Regions from separate parts of the Paenibacillus sp. FSL H7-0735 genome, predicted to be linked through region 3. Evidence: a T-box and tRNA genes for the amino acid it is inferred to sense, from the RefSeq annotation. Region 3 holds a T-box; the other regions hold tRNA genes.
What was found. A T-box is a leader RNA that pairs with one kind of tRNA and senses whether it is charged. The one in region 3 lies ahead of metG (methionine--tRNA ligase), so its partner is inferred to be a tRNA-Met.

Region 1 (7,769 bases), on a different contig from region 3:
AGAGGACCGGGATGGACGTACCGCTGGTGCACCAGTTGTTCCGCCAGGAGCATGGCTGGGTAGCTACGTACGGACGGGATAAGCGCTGAAAGCATCTAAGCGTGAAGCCCCCCTCAAGATGAGATTTCCCAATTAGTAAGACCCCTTGAAGACGACGAGGTAGATAGGTTGGAGGTGGAAGTGCAGCAATGCATGGAGCTGACCAATACTAATCGGTCGAGGGCTTATCCTATACTTAGAATGCAGATTCGTTTCGGATTCAGTTTTCAGGCGATTAAGCCTGGTATGAATATTCCCTGATAGCTCAGTTGGTAGAGCACTCGACTGTTAATCGAGTTGTCACAGGTTCGAGTCCTGTTCGGGGAGCCATATGGAGAGGTGTCCGAGTTTGGCCGAAGGAGCACGATTGGAAATCGTGTAGGCGCCACAAGCGTCTCGAGGGTTCGAATCCCTCTCTCTCCGCCACAAATTTTTAATTAGTATGGCCCGTTGGTCAAGGGGTTAAGACACCTCCCTTTCACGGAGGTAACATGGGTTCGAATCCCATACGGGTCACCAAATTTTCACTTGATTTATCCTAGTGGACTTTGGTACAATAACAATTGTTGTTTATGGAGGCTTAGCTCAGCTGGGAGAGCATCTGCCTTACAAGCAGAGGGTCGGGGGTTCGATCCCCTCAGCCTCCACCATAACATATTTTACTGGCGCGGGGTGGAGCAGCCCGGTAGCTCGTCGGGCTCATAACCCGAAGGCCGCAGGTTCAAATCCTGCCCCCGCAACCAATTAACTTAAGCAATTATATCTTTTGGAACCGTGGTGTAGTTGGCCTAACATGCCTGCCTGTCACGCAGGAGATCGCGGGTTCGAATCCCGTCGGTTCCGCCATTTTCATCATGGCTCGGTAGCTCAGTCGGTAGAGCAGAGGACTGAAAATCCTCGTGTCGGCGGTTCGATTCCGTCCCGAGCCACCATTTATCATCACAAAAGAATGAGTGCCATGCCGGTGTAGCTCAATTGGTAGAGCAACTGACTTGTAATCAGTAGGTTGGGGGTTCAAGTCCTCTCGCCGGCACCATCCTTGGAGGATTAGCGAAGTGGCCAAACGCATCAGACTGTAAATCTGCTCACGTAAGTGTTCGGTGGTTCGAATCCATCATCCTCCACCAGTTTTTAGGGGCATAGTTTAAAGGTAGAACAACGGTCTCCAAAACCGTTGGTGTGGGTTCAATTCCTGCTGCCCCTGCCAAGTTCTTTCTAAAGTTTAATATGGCGGCCGTGGCGAAGGGGTTAACGCACCGGATTGTGGTTCCGGCATTCGTGGGTTCGAGACCCATCGGCCGCCCCATTTTCTTTAAAATGAATAATGGCAACAATATCAACTTAATATGGCGACTGTGGCGAAGGGGTTAACGCACCGGATTGTGGTTCCGGCATTCGTGGGTTCGAGACCCATCAGTCGCCCCATTTTACTTTAAAATGTTATTGGGGATTAGCCAAGCGGTAAGGCAACGGACTTTGACTCCGTCACTCATAGGTTCGAATCCTATATCCCCAGCCATTTTATGCGGACGTGGCTCAGCGGTAGAGCATCGCCTTGCCAAGGCGAGGGTCGCGGGTTCGATTCCCGTCGTCCGCTCCAAAATTTACATGGCGCCATAGCCAAGTGGTAAGGCAAAGCTCTGCAAAAGCTTTATCCCCAGTTCAAATCTGGGTGGCGCCTCCATTTAGTTCATATGTGCCGGCGTGGCGGAATGGCAGACGCGCTCGACTCAAAATCGAGTGGGAAACCGTGGAGGTTCGAGTCCTCTCGCCGGTATCTTAAAAAGGTTAGTAAGAATGCTTTTATAAGCAATCTTACTAACCTTTTTTCTTTATGTTCTTAGTTTTACAGGATTAAGCCGTTGAATAGAGGAGTTTCTCTATTTCAACGGCTTTTTTTAATCTGATTAGTGATTAACCTGATTGATTATTAATGCGGAATGCTCGCGGGGTATGACCTATTTCTCGTTTAAACATATTGCAGAATTGGGCATCGTTCACAAAACCTGCAGCAGCAGATACTTCAGAGATTTGCATCTGAGTATGACGTAATAGAGATTTTGCATAATCCAGGCGTTTTAACAGCAAATACCGCAGGGGTGAAGACCCGAACCGTTCTTTAAATAGATGGCGAAAACGATCGTAGCTATATCCGGACATTTCTGATAGTGTTTCGACGGACAATTTATGGCGATAATGCTCATTCATATAATTAAGGACATATTGTACTCGGTCTTCTGTTGGGGATTGATATCCAGAGGCACTAAGAAGCCTCATAAGATGGACGGTAATCTCGCTCATTTGTAGGTTTAGAAGCTCAGAGAATCCGTCTTGCTTGCGTGTAAACTCTGCTTTCATTCGCAGCAGGATTTGAAGAACGGTCTGATCTTTATCATCTTCATATACGCCGAGCAGATTACTCATATTAGGGTGTTCCGAGTGGAAGCCTACAAATAATACATTTGCATCCTCACGGTGGTGCTCGTCATGTTTATGATTGGGTGGCACAAGCGCGAAAGAAGAGGAGCGAAAATGGTAACTTCGGGGGCCAACATTGGTTGTCCCTACCCCCTGTAAATAATAGACTAGTTCGTAGCATTCATGCTGGTGTGGAGGGATATAAGTATTTAGCTCATGTGTGGCACTTACAATATATAGAACACGATCCATGATGATCCTCCAATACTTATGTTTTAGCCGAATCGTACAAAACTATGACCGAAATCATATAATTATTTTTAATAATATTTGTTATGATCGTATCAATAAATCCGAAAGTTCGCAACCTGACTGGCCATCTCGTTCGGAAATAAAGCGGATTATTAATAATAATGGTATTTTTATTGCTATTTTTGAGCCTAAACGTTAAATTTATTACTTTTAATGATACTTTATTTGGAAAAAAGAGAATTTCCATTTGAACCGTGAATTATACAATGGGTGAAGATGGGGATTCTGCCGGATTACTAACCAACTAAAATTAGGGGTGGAATAGAGTAATGAATAAAAAAGTTCTTTCTTTGTTGTTATTAATGGTGATGGTTCTGGTCACAGCATGTGGGAATAACACGTCCAATAACGGTTCTTCTGCGAATACTGGATCAAACGCTGCTGAGGGTGGAGAAACAGGTTCAGGGGATAAACTCAAGGTTGTATTGCTGATTCCGGGGACACTTGGGGATAAATCATTTTTTGATTCCGCTAATAACGGCTTGCAAAAGGTTAAGAATGAACTAGGTGCAGTAACAAAGGTTGTTGAAATGGGCGTTGATAAAACGAAATGGGAGCCTACATTTAACGATATCGCTTCCGAGGATTGGGATGTAATTATTTCTGGCGGTTCTGAAATTACAGAGATGTTTAATGCAACGGCAGAATTGTATCCAGACAAAAAATTCATTAATTATGATACCGACATCGATGAAGCACCAGATAACATGTACAACATGTCTTATGCGACAAATGAAGTATCTTTCTTGGCAGGTGCCGTAGCAGCATTAGCTACACAATCGGATATGCCGAATGCTACCCCTGAGAATGTGATTGGGTTTGTGGGCGGTATGGATATTCCGGGGATTAATGCTTTCTTGGTCGGCTACATTCAAGGTGCTCAGTACGTTGATCCTGATGTAAAAGTGGCTGTGTCGTACGCTGGTGATTTTGTTAACCCGGCAAAAGGTAAGGAGCTGTCTCTAATTCAATATAACTCCGGTGTGGATGTTATTTTTAACGTGGCTGGGGGTACAGGTCTTGGGATCTTTGACGCAGCTAAAGAGAAGAAAAAATATGCAATCGGTGTAGACTCCGATCAGGCAATGTTGATTAACGATACGGATAGTGAAAAAGCAAATCTAATCGTTACTTCATCTATTAAAAAGATTGATACGGCTATTCTAGGTGCAGTGAAGAGATTGCAAGAGGGAACGCTAGAAATGGGCAAACGTGATGTGTTGAGCTTTGTAGATGATGGTGTAGGTATTGCTGAGAATGATATTTATAAAAATGTATTCCCGGCTGATCTTCAGGCCAAGGTTGAAGAAGTGAAGCAAAAGCTGATCAATAAAGAAATTAAAGTGGATAATGCGATGGGGATGGAAACTGCAGAGGTAGAAGCTATTCGTAACGCAGTTAAGCCTTAAGCTTTAAATCTTAAGATCAGCTCTATAGAGATAAACCTACAGTTGGAGATTCTTCTAGTCAGGGGAATTCCAGCTGTATATTTTTGCAGACCTCCAAGTTGAAAGGCGTTGAGACCTATGTACAAAGCTCTGCTGGAAATGCGGGGAATTACCAAGGTATATCCCAATGGCGTCGTTGCAAATAAAGACGTGCATTTTTCTTTACGTGAGGGAGAAATACATGCGATTGCAGGTGAGAACGGTGCTGGTAAATCGACTTTAATGAAAATTATGTTCGGCATGGAAGAGCCAAGTGAAGGCGAGATCTATATCAAGGGTGAAAAAGTGAAGCTGCAATCCGCTCAGGACGCCATTGATAGAGGCATCGGCATGGTCCACCAGCATTTCATGTTGGTACCTTCGTTTACGGTGGCAGAGAATATGGTGCTGGGTATGGAGCCGCGCAGAGGAGTTGGCATTAATTATGCCGAGGCTGTGCGCATGACGGAAGAGACCGCAAGGAAATACAATCTGGCCGTGGATCCTAAAGCAAAAGTAGAGGATCTTACAGTTGGGATGAAGCAAAAGGTTGAGATTCTTAAGGCGCTGCTGCGTGGTGCGAAAATTCTGGTGCTTGATGAGCCGACTGCGGTGTTGACTCCACAGGAAACAGAGGAATTGTTCCGCGAGCTTAAGCAATTAAGGGAACAGGGTCATACGATAGTTTTTATTTCGCACAAATTAAAGGAAGTCAAAGCGATTTGCGACAGAATTACGATTATGCGCAGCGGCCGTAGTGAAGGTGTTTTTCAAACACAGGATGTGACAGAACAGGAAATCTCGCGACTAATGGTCGGCAGAGACGTCGTGCTGAAATATGACAAAGAGATTCTGGCTGTTAGTGAGCCAGTACTAACGGTGCAGGGACTCAGTGTGAATGATGCAGATGGCAAAGCATTATTGTCGGATATCAATTTTGCGGTACGTGGTGGGCAGATCGTTGGGATTGCTGGTGTAGAAGGCAACGGGCAGACACAGCTCATTGAAGCTCTTACAGGTAGCTTGAGAGGTGTCTCAAGTCAGGGCTCTGTACTAGTGAAGGGAAAGGATATCCGTGAATCGGATATTTTGGATATTCGTAAGCTAGGCGTTTCCTATATACCGGAGGATCGGATGCGGCAAGGGATCGCTAGTGAGGCAAGTATAGCTGATAATCTGCTATCTACTCAGTATCGTACAAAAGCAATGAATAAAGGTCTTTTTTTGAATGGCTCACGAATTGCCAAGCTAGCAGTATCCCTTGTAGAGGAATTTAAAGTCCGCTGTTCAGGACCTTCTCAGCCCATAGGAATGTTGTCAGGTGGTAACATGCAGAAGGTAGTCGTAGCTAGAGAGTGTTCGACTGAACCGCAGCTGCTTATTGCAGAACAGCCGACACGGGGTGTGGATATAGGCGCAGCCCAGTTCATACATCAAAAGTTGTTGGAATTACGTTCAGACGATTGCGCGATTTTGCTAGTGTCGGCAGATTTGAATGAGATCTTGGAGATCAGCGATAGTCTGCTAGTAATGTACGAGGGTAAGATTGTTGCCTTTTTCGAGGAGCCCTCTAAGGTTAGTGAGGAAGAATTAGGTCTTTATATGCTGGGGATTCATCGACAGGACGAGGAGCACATCGGGAGGGCCGTAAATCATGTTTAAAGTTAAATATTTTGAGTACATTCGGACATCGGCGGTAATCGTTATTGCACTCGCTATTGCCTTTCTGATCATCTCTTTGGTCAGTAATCAGCCTGTGAAGACGATTGGTATATTCCTATTAGAGCCGTTATCCAGTAAAGGTCATATTGGTAATGTGATTGAGATGGCGATTCCGCTCATGTTCACTGGGTTGGCAGTATCCTTGTTGTTTCGAGCCAATATGTTCAACCTGGGAGCTGAAGGGATTTTCTATTTCTCCGGTGTTGTAACTTCCGTATTGGCTATTCATTTAACGTTGGACGGCTGGCTGCATCCGATGGTAGCTATTGCTGCAGGTTCAATTGTAGGAGCGTTGCTCTCAACAATACCTGGTATTCTGAAGGCAAAATGGAATGCTAATGAGTTGGTTACATCCTTAATGTTCAATAATATTTTGTTCGGAGTAGGGCTATACCTACTGAACTATCATCTACGTGATGCTAAAGCTTTTGCCAATGTATCCTACAAATTCGAGAAAACGGCACTGCTGAGTAAAATGGTCTCGGGCACCCGGATTCATACCGGTCTTATTATCGTTATCGTGCTTATTATTGCAGCTCATCTATTCCTATACAAAACGAAATGGGGATATGAGCTGCGCATGACAGGCATCAACCGGGACTTTGCCCGTTATTCCGGTATGAAGACAGCCAAGGTTATTATTCTCGTTCACTTGATTGCAGGTTTTATCGCAGGTATGGGGGGTTCCGTAGAAGTGCTGGGGATGTATAACCGTTTCCAATGGACGTCACTGCCTGGTTATGGTTTGGATGGTGCCCTTGTAGCGATGTTAGCCAAAAATAATCCGCTGTCCGTAATCGGCTCTGCATTGTTCCTAGCGTACATTCGAATTGGGGCTGACATGATGTCGCGACTGTCTGATGTACCTTCAGAGATGATCTCAATTATACAGGCAATTATCATTCTTCTGATTTCGGCTGAGCAATTTCTGAAGTTCTGGAAAAATCGGATGCTCTTGAAGGAGGCGAAGGAAGCGTGAACAGTTTGTTTGATGTAATTTTTACAACTGACTTTGCGTTCTCTGTCCTTCGCGTGACGACCCCGATTCTGTTCGCCGCGCTCGGCGCACTCATCTCCAACCGTGCAGGGATCATTAACATTGGGATGGAGGGTATCATGCTTGTTGCCGCTTTAGCGGGTGTAATCATAAGCAGCTATACGCATAGCGCGTGGGTAGGTCTGCTTGGGGCGGTGCTGTCTGGAACATTGATCGCTGGAATATTAGCTTTTTTCACCCTGAAATTCAAAACACATATCATTCTCGGGGGTGTGGCCATTAATATGTTCGCTTCGGGAGGAACTGTGTTTATCCTCTATCTGCTTAGTGGCGACAAGGGTTCTTCCACTTCTCTGGCGAGTAAAGTTTTGCCTAGTGTCCAGATTCCTTTGTTGAAGGATATCCCGGTGCTTGGACCTATTTTATCGGGGCATCACATTCTGACGTATGTTTCTATATTGGCTGTGTTTGTTGTCTACTATCTATTAAATCGTACACCGCTTGGACTGCGCATTCGTTCAGTGGGCGAAAATCCACATGCGGCTCAATCCGTGGGTGTAAGTGTTGTGAAAATACAGTATATGGCTTTGCTGCTTAGCGGATTTTTTGCCGGTTTAGGCGGTGCTTATATGTCGATGGGGTATTTGTCACTGTTTACCCGCGATATGATCGCTGGCCGGGGCTGGATTGCCATTGCCGCTGAGTCGATGGGAAGAAGTACGACCGTAGGCACGGCGCTGACCTCTTTATTATTTGGTACTGCAGATGCATTGTCGAATGCTCTACAGGTGTTGAAGATTCCTGCGGAGCTAATCGCTACTCTTCCTTATGTAGCCACAGTAATTGGACTTGTG
Region 2 (7,769 bases), 3.4 Mb from region 3:
CCCGTCTAGTTCAAAACATCGTTGGCGCTATGACTCCTGTTGAAAGTAACGATATCAAACGTCGCCAGATTGAACATTTCTTTAAGGCTGATCCAGACTTGGGACAGCGTATCGCATCCGGTTTGGGTCTATCCGTACCAGACGGAATGTAAGACTGTAAATGCACTTATAAACTAAAGAGGACCTTTGCCCGTAGATGGGAAAGGTCCTCTTTTTACTAATTAGCTGAAAACATAATAAATGATGACAATCACAACGCACAGCGTAGAGACAATGGATAGACATGAAAAAAACGTGTTCCAGTTATTGCCTTTCATTTGTCTTATACACGACCAGTATAGTGGTTCTTTGGTGCTCTGCCCCATCACGTGATGATTTAACTACCGAACCGTAACAGATATTCACAATCTGTTCCTCCCGTAGTCCTGCCAGGAACTCATTAGCTTTATTCTCTGCATAAGAATTATCAGCATCTACAAACTCTTTAACTTGAATCATCCTGATCTCCTCCTTTAATAAATTAAGTAGTTATTTTATAGTTCTGGAATCTATATGTGAACTCAACGAAATGTACATGGCGTATCACTCCCCAGGTAACAATTAATGTAAAAATATCTTCAAAATACAGTATAGGCATTTCGCAGTTTTCTACGAAATGCCTATGCATCAGCCTATCATAGCACCCAAGTATGTAATAGTCAAAGGTTTTCATTACAATATTTAGAAGGTTTTAATTCCCCTTTTAAAATGGATTGGATTTACAAATAGAAGCTGGTATACTGATCAGAAGGTCTCCATTGGGGGACCTCTATTTGTATAGGAGGGATTTTAAGATGGCAACACACCATAACAAGTTTACAAGGAATGTGCTACTTAGAGGGGGTGAAATCTACTATGAACCATAGTCTTATCTATGAAGGCTCACGGACACAGCTGCTTCAGCAGCTTATCTATTTTGATGAAGAAAAAATCGCATTTCTAAATCAATACTTTCCGGTACGAAGCAAGGATAGAAGCAATGCTGAAACGCTGTTGTCCCGTTATTGCTCTGAGCTGGAACAATTACTAACTGAGTTTAATGGTGAAGATTTAAATTCTCAGGTCTTTATCGGAAGCCAGTTGCAGCTTCGTTACTTGGACGATAATACTACAGATATCTATACCATCGTATTTCCTAACCAAGCAGAACCTAATGATAACAAGATTTCTATGTTGTCACCTATAGGCATGCAGTTGCTGCTGGCTGAGCTCGGCAGTACTTGTCAGCTAGCGATTCCTTCAGGTCAACTAGAGGTGAAGATCGAAAGTATTAAGTTCGTGAATAATGGTGAGGTAGGCGTTCTTATATAAGGACGATCCCTTATAAACCCACTACAGCAGCGTCCCTTTCCTATATTAAGGAGGGGGGCGTTTCTATTATTTAAGTCTCCGTAAGATATGTCCAATCAAAAAAACACCCGCCTAATACCGGCAGGTGTTTCTCATTATAAGCGGGTGATGGGAATCGAACCCACGCTATCAGCTTGGAAGGCTGAAGTTCTACCATTGAACTACACCCGCAAAGGTATAAAATCGGGATGACACGATTTGAACATGCGACCCCCTGGTCCCAAACCAGGTGCTCTACCAAGCTGAGCTACATCCCGTTAACAATACTATAACTGCTTAGTAATAAAAATGGCGCGCCCTGAGAGATTCGAACTCCCGGCCTTTTGATTCGTAGTCAAACGCTCTATCCAGCTGAGCTAAGGGCGCAAAATCTATATGGAGCGGACGACGGGAATCGAACCCGCGACCCTCGCCTTGGCAAGGCGATGCTCTACCGCTGAGCCACGTCCGCAAAAACATGGTGCGCGTGAAGGGACTCGAACCCCCACGTCGTGAAACGCCAGATCCTAAGTCTGGTGCGTCTGCCAATTCCGCCACACGCGCACACTTTAAAGAAAATGGTGAGCCATGAAGGACTCGAACCTTCGACACCCTGATTAAAAGTCAGGTGCTCTACCAACTGAGCTAATGGCTCTCATAAATGGCTGGGGATATAGGATTTGAACCTATGCATGACGGAGTCAAAGTCCGTTGCCTTACCGCTTGGCTAATCCCCAATAATAATTAACTAAATGGCGGAACCGACGGGATTCGAACCCGCGATCTCCTGCGTGACAGGCAGGCATGTTAGGCCAACTACACCACGGTTCCATAGACATAATGCATAAGTGTAAATTGGTTGCGGGGGCAGGATTTGAACCTGCGGCCTTCGGGTTATGAGCCCGACGAGCTACCGGGCTGCTCCACCCCGCGTCATTAATAAGTATATACTATTCATTTTCACCATACCAGCTTATCCCTAAACATAATGTATAAGAGTAAATTGGTTGCGGGGGCAGGACTTGAACCTGCGACCTTCGGGTTATGAGCCCGACGAGCTACCGGGCTGCTCCACCCCGCGTCAGTGAGAATATTATGGTGGAGGCTGAGGGGATCGAACCCCCGACCCTCTGCTTGTAAGGCAGATGCTCTCCCAGCTGAGCTAAGCCTCCATGATATGACCCGTATGGGATTCGAACCCATGTTACCTCCGTGAAAGGGAGGTGTCTTAACCCCTTGACCAACGGGCCATGCTAATAATTTTTATGGCGGAGAGAGAGGGATTCGAACCCTCGAGACGCTTGTGGCGCCTACACGATTTCCAATCGTGCTCCTTCGGCCAAACTCGGACACCTCTCCATAAATGGCTCCCCGAACAGGACTCGAACCTGTGACAACTCGATTAACAGTCGAGTGCTCTACCAACTGAGCTATCAGGGAATATGGTGGGCCTTAGTGGACTCGAACCACCGACCTCACCCTTATCAGGGGTGCGCTCTAACCAGCTGAGCTAAAGGCCCTTCTAAGACATATTAATATTAAGGGCAAAAAAAATACCACGGGTAATGTGGTTGTCCGCTTGGCGGCGTCCTACTCTCCCAGGACCCTTCGGTCCAAGTACCATCGGCGCTGGAGGGCTTAACGGTCGTGTTCGGGATGGGTACGTGTGGAACCCCTCCGCTATCGCCACCAAACGGGCATTTACAGCGTAAATGCTCAGGCTTAATCGCCTGAAAACTGAATCCGAAACGAATCTGCATTCTAAGTATAGGATAAGCCCTCGACCGATTAGTATTGGTCAGCTCCATGCATTGCTGCACTTCCACCTCCAACCTATCTACCTCGTCGTCTTCAAGGGGTCTTACTAATTGGGAAATCTCATCTTGAGGGGGGCTTCACGCTTAGATGCTTTCAGCGCTTATCCCGTCCGTACGTAGCTACCCAGCCATGCTCCTGGCGGAACAACTGGTGCACCAGCGGTACGTCCATCCCGGTCCTCTCGTACTAAGGACAGCTCCTCTCAAATTTCCTGCGCCCACGACAGATAGGGACCGAACTGTCTCACGACGTTCTGAACCCAGCTCGCGTACCGCTTTAATGGGCGAACAGCCCAACCCTTGGGACCTACTTCAGCCCCAGGATGCGATGAGCCGACATCGAGGTGCCAAACCTCCCCGTCGATGTGGACTCTTGGGGGAGATAAGCCTGTTATCCCCAGGGTAGCTTTTATCCGTTGAGCGATGGCCCTTCCATGCGGTACCACCGGATCACTAAGTCCGACTTTCGTCCCTGCTCGACTTGTAGGTCTCGCAGTCAAGCTCCCTTATGCCTTTGCACTCTGCGAATGATTTCCAACCATTCTGAGGGAACCTTGGAACGCCTCCGTTACTCTTTAGGAGGCGACCGCCCCAGTCAAACTGCCCGCCTGACACGGTCCCCGTACCCGATAAGGGTACTAGGTTAGAACCTAGATACGATCAGGGTGGTATCCCAACGGCGCCTCCACCGAAGCTTGCGCTCCGATTTCTACGGCTCCCACCTATCCTGTACAGATCGTACCCAAATTCAATATCAAGCTGCAGTAAAGCTCCATGGGGTCTTTCCGTCTTGTCGCGGGTAACCTGCATCTTCACAGGTATTAAAATTTCACCGGATCTCTCGTTGAGACAGCGCCCAAGTCGTTACGCCATTCGTGCGGGTCAGAATTTACCTGACAAGGAATTTCGCTACCTTAGGACCGTTATAGTTACGGCCGCCGTTTACTGGGGCTTCGGTTCATAGCTTCGGGTTACCCCTAACCACTCCCCTTAACCTTCCAGCACCGGGCAGGCGTCAGCCCGTATACTTCGCCTTGCGGCTTCGCACAGACCTGTGTTTTTGCTAAACAGTCGCTTGGGCCTTTTCACTGCGGCCCCCTCGTGCTATTCACACTACCGGGGCACCCCTTCTCCCGAAGTTACGGGGTCATTTTGCCGAGTTCCTTAACGAGAGTTCTTCCGCGCGCCTTAGAATTCTCTTCTCGCCTACCTGTGTCGGTTTGCGGTACGGGCACCTTCTCCTGGCTAGAGGCTTTTCTTGGCAGTGTGAGATCATGACCTTCGCTACTATAATTTTCGCTCCCCATCACAGCCTAGCCTTAATGATGTGCGGATTTGCCTACACATCAGCCTCACTGCTTAGACGGACATCCATCAGTCCGCGTCACTACCCTCCTGCGTCACCCCATCGCTCATAGCGGATTACGGTGGTACAGTAATTTCAAACTGTTGTCCTTCGACTACGCCTTTCGGCCTCGCCTTAGGTCCCGACTTACCCTGAGCGGACGAGCCTTCCTCAGGAAACCTTGGGCTTTCGGCGGATCAGATTCTCACTGATCTTTTCGTTACTCATACCGGCATTCTCACTTGTGTAGTGTCCAGCGCTCTTTTCAGTACACCTTCAACCCCTACACAACGCTCCCCTACCCCAGATACATACGTATCTAGCCATAGCTTCGGTGGTGTGTTTAGCCCCGTTACATTTTCGGCGCAGAGTCACTCGACCAGTGAGCTATTACGCACTCTTTCAATGGTGGCTGCTTCTAAGCCAACATCCTGGTTGTCTGTGCAACTCCACATCCTTTCCCACTTAACACACACTTGGGGACCTTAGCTGATGGTCTGGGCTGTTTCCCTTTTGACAATGGATCTTAGCACTCACTGTCTGACTCCCGGCAATAAGTATATGGCATTCGGAGTTTGACTGAGCTTGGTAATCCTTGCGGACCCCGCACCCAATCAGTGCTCTACCTCCACTACTCTTATACCGAGGCTAGCCCTAAAGCTATTTCGGGGAGAACCAGCTATCTCCGAGTTCGATTGGAATTTCTCCGCTACCCCCACCTCATCCCCGCACTTTTCAACGTACGTGGGTTCGGGCCTCCAGTGCGTGTTACCGCACCTTCACCCTGGACAGGGGTAGATCACACGGTTTCGGGTCTACGTCCACATACTAAGTCGCCCTATTCAGACTCGCTTTCGCTGCGGCTCCACCTTCTCGGCTTAACCTTGCATGTTAAACGTAACTCGCCGGTTCATTCTACAAAAGGCACGCCATCACCCATAGATCGGGCTCTGACTTTTTGTAAGCACACGGTTTCAGGTTCTATTTCACTCCCCTTCCGGGGTGCTTTTCACCTTTCCCTCACGGTACTGTTTCACTATCGGTCGCCAGGTAGTATTTAGCCTTAGCAGATGGTCCTGCTGGATTCATACGGGGTTTCACGTGCCCCGCACTACTCGGGATCCGTCTCGGAGAGAACACAGTTTAGGTTACAGGGCTTTTACCTCTATCGCGGGCCTTTCCAGACCTCTTCACCTACCATATTCCTTTGTAACTCCATGTGAGACGTCCCACAACCCCTAAGAGCAAGCTCTTAGGTTTAGGCTGTTCCGCGTTCGCTCGCCGCTACTGACGGAATCACTATTGTTTTCTCTTCCTCAGGGTACTTAGATGTTTCAGTTCCCCTGGTCTGCCTCTACACACCCTATGTATTCAGGTATGAGTAACTGCGAATTACCACAGCTGGGTTTCCCCATTCGGACACCCCCGGATCAAAGCTTGCTTACAGCTCCCCGAGGCAGTTTCGTTGTTCGCCACGTCCTTCGTCGGCTCCTGGCGCCTAGGCATCCTCCGTGTGCTCTTATTAGCTTAACCTTGATTTTTCCGCAGGAAAATATCATACGATGACATTCTCTTTGGAATCATCTCACTAATAACATTTACTTGTTTGCACAAGTTGCTAAAAGATGTTCTAAAACGCAAATTCGTTTCGGTATCCAGTTTTCAAGGATCAAGTCTTACTTGAGAGCTTAAACTCTCAAAACTGAGCAACGAGTGAGTAACAGGCCTAAACCTGAGTTTTGGAAGTTAAACTTCCGATTTGAATGTTCTCATTGCAGAGAACGATTCTCCATAGAAAGGAGGTGATCCAGCCGCACCTTCCGATACGGCTACCTTGTTACGACTTCACCCCAATCATCTACCCCACCTTCGGCGGCTGGCTCCCTTGCGGGTTACCCCACCGACTTCGGGTGTTGTAAACTCTCGTGGTGTGACGGGCGGTGTGTACAAGACCCGGGAACGTATTCACCGCGGCATGCTGATCCGCGATTACTAGCAATTCCGACTTCATGCAGGCGAGTTGCAGCCTGCAATCCGAACTGAGACCGGCTTTGATGGGATTGGCTCCACCTCGCGGCTTCGCTTCCCGTTGTACCGGCCATTGTAGTACGTGTGTAGCCCAGGTCATAAGGGGCATGATGATTTGACGTCATCCCCACCTTCCTCCGGTTTGTCACCGGCAGTCACTCTAGAGTGCCCAGCATTACCTGCTGGCAACTAAAGTTAAGGGTTGCGCTCGTTGCGGGACTTAACCCAACATCTCACGACACGAGCTGACGACAACCATGCACCACCTGTCTCCTCTGTCCCGAAGGCCGCTGCTATCTCTAGCAGATTCAGAGGGATGTCAAGACCTGGTAAGGTTCTTCGCGTTGCTTCGAATTAAACCACATACTCCACTGCTTGTGCGGGTCCCCGTCAATTCCTTTGAGTTTCAGTCTTGCGACCGTACTCCCCAGGCGGAGTGCTTACTGTGTTAACTTCGGCACCAAGGGTATCGAAACCCCTAACACCTAGCACTCATCGTTTACGGCGTGGACTACCAGGGTATCTAATCCTGTTTGCTCCCCACGCTTTCGCGCCTCAGCGTCAGTTACAGCCCAGAAAGTCGCCTTCGCCACTGGTGTTCCTCCACATATCTACGCATTTCACCGCTACACGTGGAATTCCACTTTCCTCTTCTGTACTCAAGCCACCCAGTTTCCAGTGCGACCTCAGGTTGAGCCCAAGGTTTAAACACCAGACTTAAATAGCCGCCTGCGCGCGCTTTACGCCCAATAATTCCGGACAACGCTTGCCCCCTACGTATTACCGCGGCTGCTGGCACGTAGTTAGCCGGGGCTTTCTTCTCAGGTACCGTCACTCCGGTAACAGTTACTCTACCGGACGTTCTTCCCTGGCAACAGAGCTTTACGATCCGAAAACCTTCATCACTCACGCGGCGTTGCTCCGTCAGGCTTTCGCCCATTGCGGAAGATTCCCTACTGCTGCCTCCCGTAGGAGTCTGGGCCGTGTCTCAGTCCCAGTGTGGCCGTTCACCCTCTCAGGTCGGCTACGCATCGTCGCCTTGGTGGGCCGTTACCCCACCAACTAGCTAATGCGCCGCAGGCCCATCCCTCAGTGACAGATTGCTCCGTCTTTCATTCTTCTCTCAGGAGAAAAAAGAAATTATCCGGTATTAGCTACCGTTTCCGGTAGTTATCCCAGTCTGAAGGGCAGGTTGCCTACGTGTTACTCAC
Region 3 (7,769 bases):
GAAAAGCCTTCTGAATCCGTACCTCAGTCAGCGTATCAATACTGCTGGTGGCTTCATCCAAAATGAGCATAGGTGGATCTACGAGCATCACTCGTGCTATGGTTAGCAGCTGCTTTTGTCCTTGCGACAAATTATCTCCTGAGCCACTGATCTTCGTATCATATCCCTCAGGCAGGCGTTTAATGAAGCTATGAGCATTAGCAGCCTTTGCAGCAGCGATGACCTCTTCTTCGGTAGCCTCAGGTTTGCCGTAGGCAATATTTTCTCTAATTGTGCCGCCAAACAGCCAAGTGTCCTGCAACACCATCCCGAAATTACGCCGCAGACTGTCCCGGGTAATCGTCTTGATATCCACGCCGTCAATCTTGATGGAACCCCTATCCACATCATAAAAACGCATAAGCAGATTAACCAGTGTCGTCTTCCCCGCTCCCGTCTGCCCTACAATTGCAACCCGGGTACCTGGTTTCACTTCCAGACTGAAATCATTAATCAGAGGACGTTCAGGATTATAAGCAAAGGATACTTTTTCAAAGGTAATCGTTCCTTGACTTGTATTCATAATTTTGGCGTCTGTTGCATCAGCTGGTTCTGGCGATAGGTCTAGAATGGCGAAAATCCGCTGCGCTGATGCTGTTGCCGATTGAAGCTGCGTAATCACACCTGTAATTTCATTAAACGGCTTAGCGAACAAGTTGGAGAAGATCAAAAAGCTGGACAAATCCCCTACCGTCACAAGCCCGCGAATCACCATAACACTTCCGATCATCGCGATAACAGAGAAGGTAATATTATTTACTAACCTTGTTGTCGGATTGGACAAGGAACCGTAAAATTGTGATTTCACACCAGTCTGGTACAAAGTCTCGTTTCGTTCTTCAAACTGGGTCAGTGCACGGTCTTCATAATGATAAGCTGTGACCACTTTTTGTCCGCCAATCATTTCCTCCACATATCCGTTGAGACCGCCCAGAATTTTAGCCTGCTCCTTAAACATCTTCTGGGAGCGCATCGTAATGAATCTTGCCACAAAAAATGTAACGGGTGCTGACAGAAGAACAACTAAGGTCATTAAAGGACTAATGTACAACATGAGTACAATCGCCCCCACGATGGTGATGATCCCCGTGAGCAGTGTTGAGAAGCCTTGCAGCAGTCCATCAGAGACCGCATCCATATCATTAACAAACCGGCTGATGCTGTCCCCTTGCGGGTGGTTATCATGAAATTTCAGCGGCAAAACATTTAATTTATCAAAAAGCTCCCGCCGTAAGTCATATACAGTCCGGTAGGCAATTCGATTAGTCAGGTAGGTAAGAAGCCATCCGAAAAAGCTGCCGACAATATACACCCCTGCCAGAATCAAAAGCAGTCTAAGTACGGCGTCAAAATCAACCTCTCTCGGCCCGATCATAAAATCGATGGCGCTGCCGATAAGCAACGGGCCAATTAGATTGGCAATCACACTGAGTATTGCGCAGATTACTGCGCCTATAGCTATTTTTTTATAATGCCCTGTGTATACAATAAGTCTTTTCCAAATGTTGTTTTTGATCATTGGCCCGACTCCTCACTTGATAGCTGGGACAGGCAGATTTCTTTATACTCTTCACAACCCCGCATCAGCTCCTCATGGGTTCCGACACCGGCGATCCGCCCTTCCTCAAATACCATTATTTTATCCGCTTGTCTTACAGTGCTTACCCTCTGCGAGACAAGGAGCACGGTCATTTCCTGGCTGCTCTCTTTGAGAGCCTTACGAAGTGCCGCATCTGTGGAGAAATCCAGCGCACTGGAGGAGTCATCCAAAATAAGAATCGATGGCTTACCTACTACTGCACGAGCTATGGTTAAGCGCTGCTTTTGTCCACCGGATAAATTTAATCCACCACGAGATACTTGCGTATTCAAGCCTTCGGGTAATTTACGTATAAACTCCTCCGCTTGAGCGATAGAGGCTGCCTGCATGATTTCTTCCTCAGTTGCATCTTCCTTACCCCAACGTATATTCTCAGCGATTGTTCCTGTAAACAGCACAGCTTTTTGCGGTACAATCCCTATTTTCTCACGAAGCTGGTGCAGCTTGTAATCTCTGACATCCACACCATCCACTTTCACTTCACCTTGCACCACATCATAAAAACGAGGGATCAAATTCACAAAAGTAGACTTACCTGAACCCGTACTGCCAATCAGGCCCACGGTCTCTCCGCGATTAATTACTAAAGATATATCCTCTAATGCCGATTCACCTGTCGTATTATACCCAAAGGATACGTGATCGAATTGTATAGCAGGGGCAGCATGGTCAGGTTCTGCAATCAATGCATTTCCTTCCTCGGACACGGATACCTTAACACCAAGCACTTCATTCACACGATTCGCTGAGGATGAGGCTTTTGTAAAAATAATAACCAAGTTGGAGACTACTATCAGCGCCAGCAAGATCTGAGTGATGTAATTGATGAAGGCAATGATCTCCCCTTGAGACAATCGGCCCCCATCGATATGAATTCCGCCTACCCACAAAATAGCTATGATCGCCGCATTTACTACAAGTGTAGTCATCGGCCCAAGCAAAGCAGAAATCCGCGAAACCCGGATCGCTGTAGTAGTCAAATCATCGGATGAGGCATCAAAACGGTCTTTTTCTGTACGTCTTTTGGCAAAAGCACGAATCACTCGAATCCCCGATAAATTCTCACTCAGTACGAGCGCAAGGGCATCCAGCTTCTGCTGGTATTTTCGGTACAAAGGAGCACTGCGGGTGATAATAAAATATAAAATAATGCCAAAAACCGGTGTTGCCGCTATTAGAATCAGCGATAATCTAAAATCCAAAATCATGGACATTAGGATAGCCCCGATGCAGATAAACGGTGCACGAATAACTAGACGAATCAGCATGGCCACAGCAATTTGCAGCTGGTTTACGTCATTGGTAATCCGATTAATCAGTGTAGGCGTACCTAAGGTATCCAGTTCAGCATACGACAAGGATGTAATATGTCTAAACATCTTATTGCGTAGTGTCGTACCGAATCCCTGTGAAGCCCGGGCTGCATAATATTGGCATACCATGGAGCAGCCGAAGCCAAGCAGTGACATCAGCACCATTAGGCCACCCATGCGGTAAACATAGGCGCTGTCATGATTGCCAACCCCGTTGTTGATGATCAATGCGACAATGGTAGGCAAAATCAGCTCCAGAATCGCTTCCATCAGTTTGAAGATCGGTCCAATGATCGCTTCTTTTTTGTACGGCTTTAAATATACTGCAATTTTGAACAAATTTATCCACACCCAACATAAGAAGTATTTAACCACTTGAAATATGTATAAGAACAGTTATGATTATGGCATATCTACTCACATATTAATAATATTGGATTCGTATCGCTCCCATACGATTAGCATATCTCAAGTTCGGAGGATTTTTATATGGATATTAGACAGCTTAAATATTTTATGGCGATAGCTGAGGAAGGACAGATCACATCTGCAGCCAAAAAACTGCAAATGGCCCAGCCTCCGCTGAGCCAGCAGCTAAAGCTCCTGGAGGAAGAACTCGGTGTAAAGCTAGTGGAACGAGGTCCACGCAGCGTGCAGCTCACTGAAGCTGGAGCCATTTTGCGGGACCGTGCCCAACAAATTCTGGAGCTGGCAGATTCCACTGCCCGTGAGCTCACTGATTTTGTCAAAGGTTTAAAAGGAACCCTAGCCATTGGTACAGTTTCTTCCTCTGGAGCTACGTTGCTTCAAGATCGGCTATGTGAATTTCACAAAACCTATAAAGGTGTGAAGTTTGAGATTCATGAAGGAAATACCTTTAGAATCATTGACCTCTTGAATAAAGGCATTGTCGAAGTCGGAATTGTAAGGACACCCTTTAATGGTACAAATTTAGAGTGTCTTTACACACAAGCTGAACCTATGATTGCCGTAATGACACCTGAGTATGACTGGAAAACGGATGAAAACTTTATTGAGATCGGTGAGCTAAAGGATAAGCCGCTTATTATCTACCGCCGTTTTGAGCAGCTTATCCGGGAAACATGTCTTGAGAACGGCTTTGATCCGCTGATTTTCTGCATGAATGATGATGCTAGGACAACACTGCTCTGGGCAAACGCTGGTCTTGGCATCGGAATCATCCCCAAATCCGCTTTCGAATTAACGAGTAACCGTAATTTGATCTATAAAGAAATCAGTAGTGAATCACTACGCACGCGGGTCGCCGCCGTCTGGATTAAGGATAAATACTTGTCATCATTGGCTTCAAAGTTTATTGAGAGTTTCAAGAATGGATAATACCAGCTCTATTTATTCACTTGTTGTTGAACGAGCCTATCCTCTTCTTCTTTAATACGGTTAATATCAATTCGTTCAAACAATAATTGTAATTCAGTAACCTGTTGGTAAGGGGGTACCGAGCAAGGCTGCCAATTCGGTAGTTCTAACGACAGGAACCCCCTGATCTTGTCACAAGAGAACGGCAGAAACGGATGTAACAAATTCGCTAGGTTCGCAATAATCTGCACACATGTGTATATTGCAGAATCACAAGAAACCTGATCCTCTTTTATCTGTATCCATGGTTTTTGCAGGTCGAAATACTGGTTTGCCTTGCGCACATAAGAAAAAATATACTCCAGCGCATCTTTTAGATTCCCAGCCTCAATAAGCCGCCCTGATTCGAGATACAAGAGGTCAATGTTGTCATTCCACCCCTTATCCAATTGCCCATTCGGCACTTTCCCTTCATAAAACTTATCTACAAAAGCCAATGAACGATTCACAAAGTTACCAAATGCTCCAAGCAGCTCTCCATTATGGCTATAAATAAACTCTCTCCAGGAAAAATCCGTGTCCCGCTTCTCGGGTCCATTGGCAATTAAGAAATAACGAATAGAATCTGGCTGATACCGCTCTAAAATATCAGGTACCCAGACCGCCCAGTTTCGGCTAGTGGAGAACTTCTGCCCTTCAAGGGTTAAATATTCGCTAGATATAATCCTGTCCGGTAAATGCAGACCTCCTGCTCCTAATAACACAGCCGGCCATATTAAAGTGTGAAAAGGAATATTGTCTTTACCATGCACATAATAAGCGGTTATCTTCCTTTTTTCCTCTAACCAAAAATCCTCCCAGCTTCCTCCGGACTGTGCAGCCCACTGCTTACTGGCTGATAAATAACCACTTACCGCCTCAATCCAAACATAAATCTTTTTATCTTCAAATCCAGCCACAGGAACATCTACACCCCAAGACAAGTCTCTTGTTACCGCGCGGTCCTGCAGCTCTTCTTGTAAATAACGTTTGGTCAGTTTTATAGCGTTATCTCTCCAAAATTGTGCTTCCTCTACATATTCCGTTAATTCAAACTGAAAATTAGATAAGCTAAGATAATAATGTTCTGTCGGCCTTTCTGATGGTGTATTACCACATAATTTGCATACTCTGTCTAACAAATCGGCAGGATCTAGAATCGTAGAACAATAATCACATTGATCCCCTCGCGCCCGCTGGCCACATACCGGACAAGTCCCTTCCACATATCTGTCTGGCAAAAAGCGCTGATCCACCTCGCAGTAACATTGCGCAATGGTTTTTTTATATAAATGACCATTCTCTAGTAGCTTTGTAAACAACTCTTGCACGACCTTATGATGCTGCTGTTGATCCGTTCGAGTATATAGATCATAACTAAATCCCAGCTGTTCAAAACACTTCAGAAACTCTTCATGATATCTGCTTGCAAAAGCTCCGGGCGTAATCCCTTCATTCACAGCCTGAACCGCTACGGGTGTTCCATGGCAATCACTGCCTGATACATATAATACGTTATCCCCTTTGGAGCGAAAATATCGTGCCAGCACATCCCCAGGCAACACACTTGATAATCTCCCAAGATGTAAAGATCCATTCGCATACGGCCAAGCGCCACCTATAAACACATTACTCATTAACCTTTTCCTCCTTTTTTAGACAACAAAAAAACTCCCATCCACAAAGGACGAGAGTTCTACTCACGTGTTACCACCTAATTTTATAAATGCCTCATGACATTTACCTCTTCAGGTACGACGTTAATTAACGTTTATACCCTAGCACTGTAACGGATGCAGGTTCCGGCGCAGCCTACAACCCATAAGGTTTCGATGCGCAGCTCTGAGACCATATTCCCAAGGGTTTTCTTTACTCCTTTTCAGCGACCGGAGCTCTCTGTTGAAAGAATTGCCGTGGTACTCTTTCTCTTCTTTGCTTTTACATATTCAAGTTAGAGAAAATAATACTCAATTTGTTGTTTATTGTCAATGTGAAAAATCAAGCTCACTGTAACTTTTCCAGTTAATCTCCGTCTTTTATATAAATACGTTACAAGGAGGTTCCTCAGTGAAAAAGGTAAATTTGCTTACACTCTCTTTTCTTTTACTAGGAGGAGTATGGGGTTGTTCCGATAATAAAGTTAATTCTCTTCCCAAAAGTGAACCCTATACTTCCAAAGAAGCCATCAGTAGAGGGGATATTGTTTCTTGGGAAAAAGTGTACAACCTAGATAAATTCGAGAAATTTATAACTAATCTCTCCAGCAAAAAAGCAGACAATATACGCGTTACAAGTTACACAGATGAAGGCGATCCTATATTTAAGGATTTGAAATTTGACGGTAACGTGATTAATTATAGCTATGATACCTCTAAGGATGCATTCGGTGGAAGCAACACAGGAGTCAGAACCGATACCTGCTCCGAAGTGACGAGTAAAAAAAGCACACAAGGTGAAATTATCTATTCGATCAGCGGTTGCACAAATAATGACTCTGAAATTGATTACTACCTTTTTCGCACAACAAAATGAAATGCTGAAATAAAAAAGACCACCCAATCATAATACAATTGGATGGTCTCTGTACTTCATATTATTTCATGATTTTGCAAATATCATTGGTGAATTGAACAGGATCACTAACCTGTAGACCTTCGATCAACAGCGCTTGGTTGTACAGCAGGTTCGTGTATAAACCGAGCTTTTCTTTGTCGTTCTCTGCTGCCGCCTTCAAGGACTGGAATACTTCGTGATGGATGTTGATTTCAAGTACCTTATCCGCTTGCACCTCTTGGCCATTCGGCATCGATTTCAGAATTTTCTCCATCTCGATCGTCAGCTCACCTTCTGCAGAGAGACATACCGGATGAGTCTTTAAACGTTTGGAAGCTTTAACATTTTTCACTTTGCCGGACAGGATGTCCTTCATCGCTTCAAAAAGCTCCTTGTTTTCGTTCTCTTCCGCTTCCGTTGGCTTGTCCGCTTCGTCGGCTTCGATCCCCAGATCTCCGCTGGATACGGATTTAAATTCTTTTTCCTTATAAGACTGAATCATCTTGATCGCAAATTCATCAATATCATCAGTGAAGTAGAGAATTTCATACCCTTTATCCGATACAAGCTCGGTTTGCGGGAGCTTCTCGATTCTGTCGATCGACTCTCCGGAAGCATAGTAGATATACTTCTGATCTTCTGGCATTCTTGAGACGTATTCGTCCAGCGTAACCAGCTTCTTCTCCTTGGAGGAGTAGAACATTAGTAAATCTTGAAGGGTGTCTTTGTGCATCCCATAATCGTTATAAACACCAAACTTAAGCTGTCTGCCAAAAGCATTATAGAACTGCTCATATTTCTCTCTTTCATCCTTCAGCAGGCTTTGCAGTTGGCTTTTCACTTTATTCTTAATGTTCTTAGCGATCAGAGTCAGCTGACGGTCATGC

Region 1: it encodes a tRNA-Met, which carries the amino acid that the T-box ahead of metG (methionine--tRNA ligase) is inferred to sense. The anticodon was not compared.
Region 2: it encodes a tRNA-Met, which carries the amino acid that the T-box ahead of metG (methionine--tRNA ligase) is inferred to sense. The anticodon was not compared.

The regions. Positions count from the first base shown of each region.
Region 1 covers NZ_JBBOZH010000002.1:708,612-716,380, reverse strand. Annotated here, with positions in the region: rRNA gene NSS82_RS30770 (23S ribosomal RNA) at 1-232, shown strand, start outside; tRNA gene NSS82_RS30765 (tRNA-Asn) at 294-369, shown strand; tRNA gene NSS82_RS30760 (tRNA-Ser) at 373-465, shown strand; tRNA gene NSS82_RS30755 (tRNA-Glu) at 484-558, shown strand; tRNA gene NSS82_RS30750 (tRNA-Val) at 614-689, shown strand; tRNA gene NSS82_RS30745 (tRNA-Met) at 706-782, shown strand; tRNA gene NSS82_RS30740 (tRNA-Asp) at 808-885, shown strand; tRNA gene NSS82_RS30735 (tRNA-Phe) at 896-971, shown strand; tRNA gene NSS82_RS30730 (tRNA-Thr) at 1,000-1,075, shown strand; tRNA gene NSS82_RS30725 (tRNA-Tyr) at 1,081-1,166, shown strand; tRNA gene NSS82_RS30720 (tRNA-Trp) at 1,173-1,246, shown strand; tRNA gene NSS82_RS30715 (tRNA-His) at 1,270-1,345, shown strand; tRNA gene NSS82_RS30710 (tRNA-His) at 1,389-1,464, shown strand; tRNA gene NSS82_RS30705 (tRNA-Gln) at 1,484-1,558, shown strand; tRNA gene NSS82_RS30700 (tRNA-Gly) at 1,565-1,639, shown strand; tRNA gene NSS82_RS30695 (tRNA-Cys) at 1,650-1,723, shown strand; tRNA gene NSS82_RS30690 (tRNA-Leu) at 1,738-1,816, shown strand; gene NSS82_RS30685 (AraC family transcriptional regulator) at 1,954-2,709, opposite strand; gene NSS82_RS30680 (BMP family ABC transporter substrate-binding protein) at 3,039-4,178, shown strand; gene NSS82_RS30675 (ABC transporter ATP-binding protein) at 4,296-5,858, shown strand; gene NSS82_RS30670 (ABC transporter permease) at 5,851-6,897, shown strand; gene NSS82_RS30665 (ABC transporter permease) at 6,894-7,769, shown strand, end outside.
Region 2 covers NZ_JBBOZH010000001.1:999,191-1,006,959, reverse strand. Annotated here, with positions in the region: gene katA (catalase KatA) at 1-152, shown strand, start outside; gene NSS82_RS04430 (sporulation protein Cse60) at 304-498, opposite strand; gene NSS82_RS04425 (GreA/GreB family elongation factor) at 895-1,350, shown strand; tRNA gene NSS82_RS04420 (tRNA-Gly) at 1,490-1,560, opposite strand; tRNA gene NSS82_RS04415 (tRNA-Pro) at 1,573-1,646, opposite strand; tRNA gene NSS82_RS04410 (tRNA-Arg) at 1,679-1,755, opposite strand; tRNA gene NSS82_RS04405 (tRNA-Gly) at 1,766-1,840, opposite strand; tRNA gene NSS82_RS04400 (tRNA-Leu) at 1,848-1,932, opposite strand; tRNA gene NSS82_RS04395 (tRNA-Lys) at 1,948-2,023, opposite strand; tRNA gene NSS82_RS04390 (tRNA-Gln) at 2,031-2,105, opposite strand; tRNA gene NSS82_RS04385 (tRNA-Asp) at 2,122-2,199, opposite strand; tRNA gene NSS82_RS04380 (tRNA-Met) at 2,225-2,301, opposite strand; tRNA gene NSS82_RS04375 (tRNA-Met) at 2,373-2,449, opposite strand; tRNA gene NSS82_RS04370 (tRNA-Val) at 2,465-2,540, opposite strand; tRNA gene NSS82_RS04365 (tRNA-Glu) at 2,547-2,618, opposite strand; tRNA gene NSS82_RS04360 (tRNA-Ser) at 2,635-2,727, opposite strand; tRNA gene NSS82_RS04355 (tRNA-Asn) at 2,733-2,808, opposite strand; tRNA gene NSS82_RS04350 (tRNA-Ile) at 2,812-2,888, opposite strand; rRNA gene rrf (5S ribosomal RNA) at 2,946-3,062, opposite strand; rRNA gene NSS82_RS04340 (23S ribosomal RNA) at 3,137-6,063, opposite strand; rRNA gene NSS82_RS04335 (16S ribosomal RNA) at 6,326-7,769, opposite strand, start outside.
Region 3 covers NZ_JBBOZH010000001.1:4,393,323-4,401,091, forward strand. Annotated here, with positions in the region: gene NSS82_RS19925 (ABC transporter ATP-binding protein) at 1-1,558, opposite strand, end outside; gene NSS82_RS19930 (ABC transporter ATP-binding protein) at 1,555-3,291, opposite strand; gene NSS82_RS19935 (LysR family transcriptional regulator) at 3,442-4,311, shown strand; gene metG (methionine--tRNA ligase) at 4,320-5,966, opposite strand; T-box leader at 6,010-6,271, opposite strand; gene NSS82_RS19945 (DUF4362 domain-containing protein) at 6,397-6,861, shown strand; gene htpG (molecular chaperone HtpG) at 6,923-7,769, opposite strand, start outside.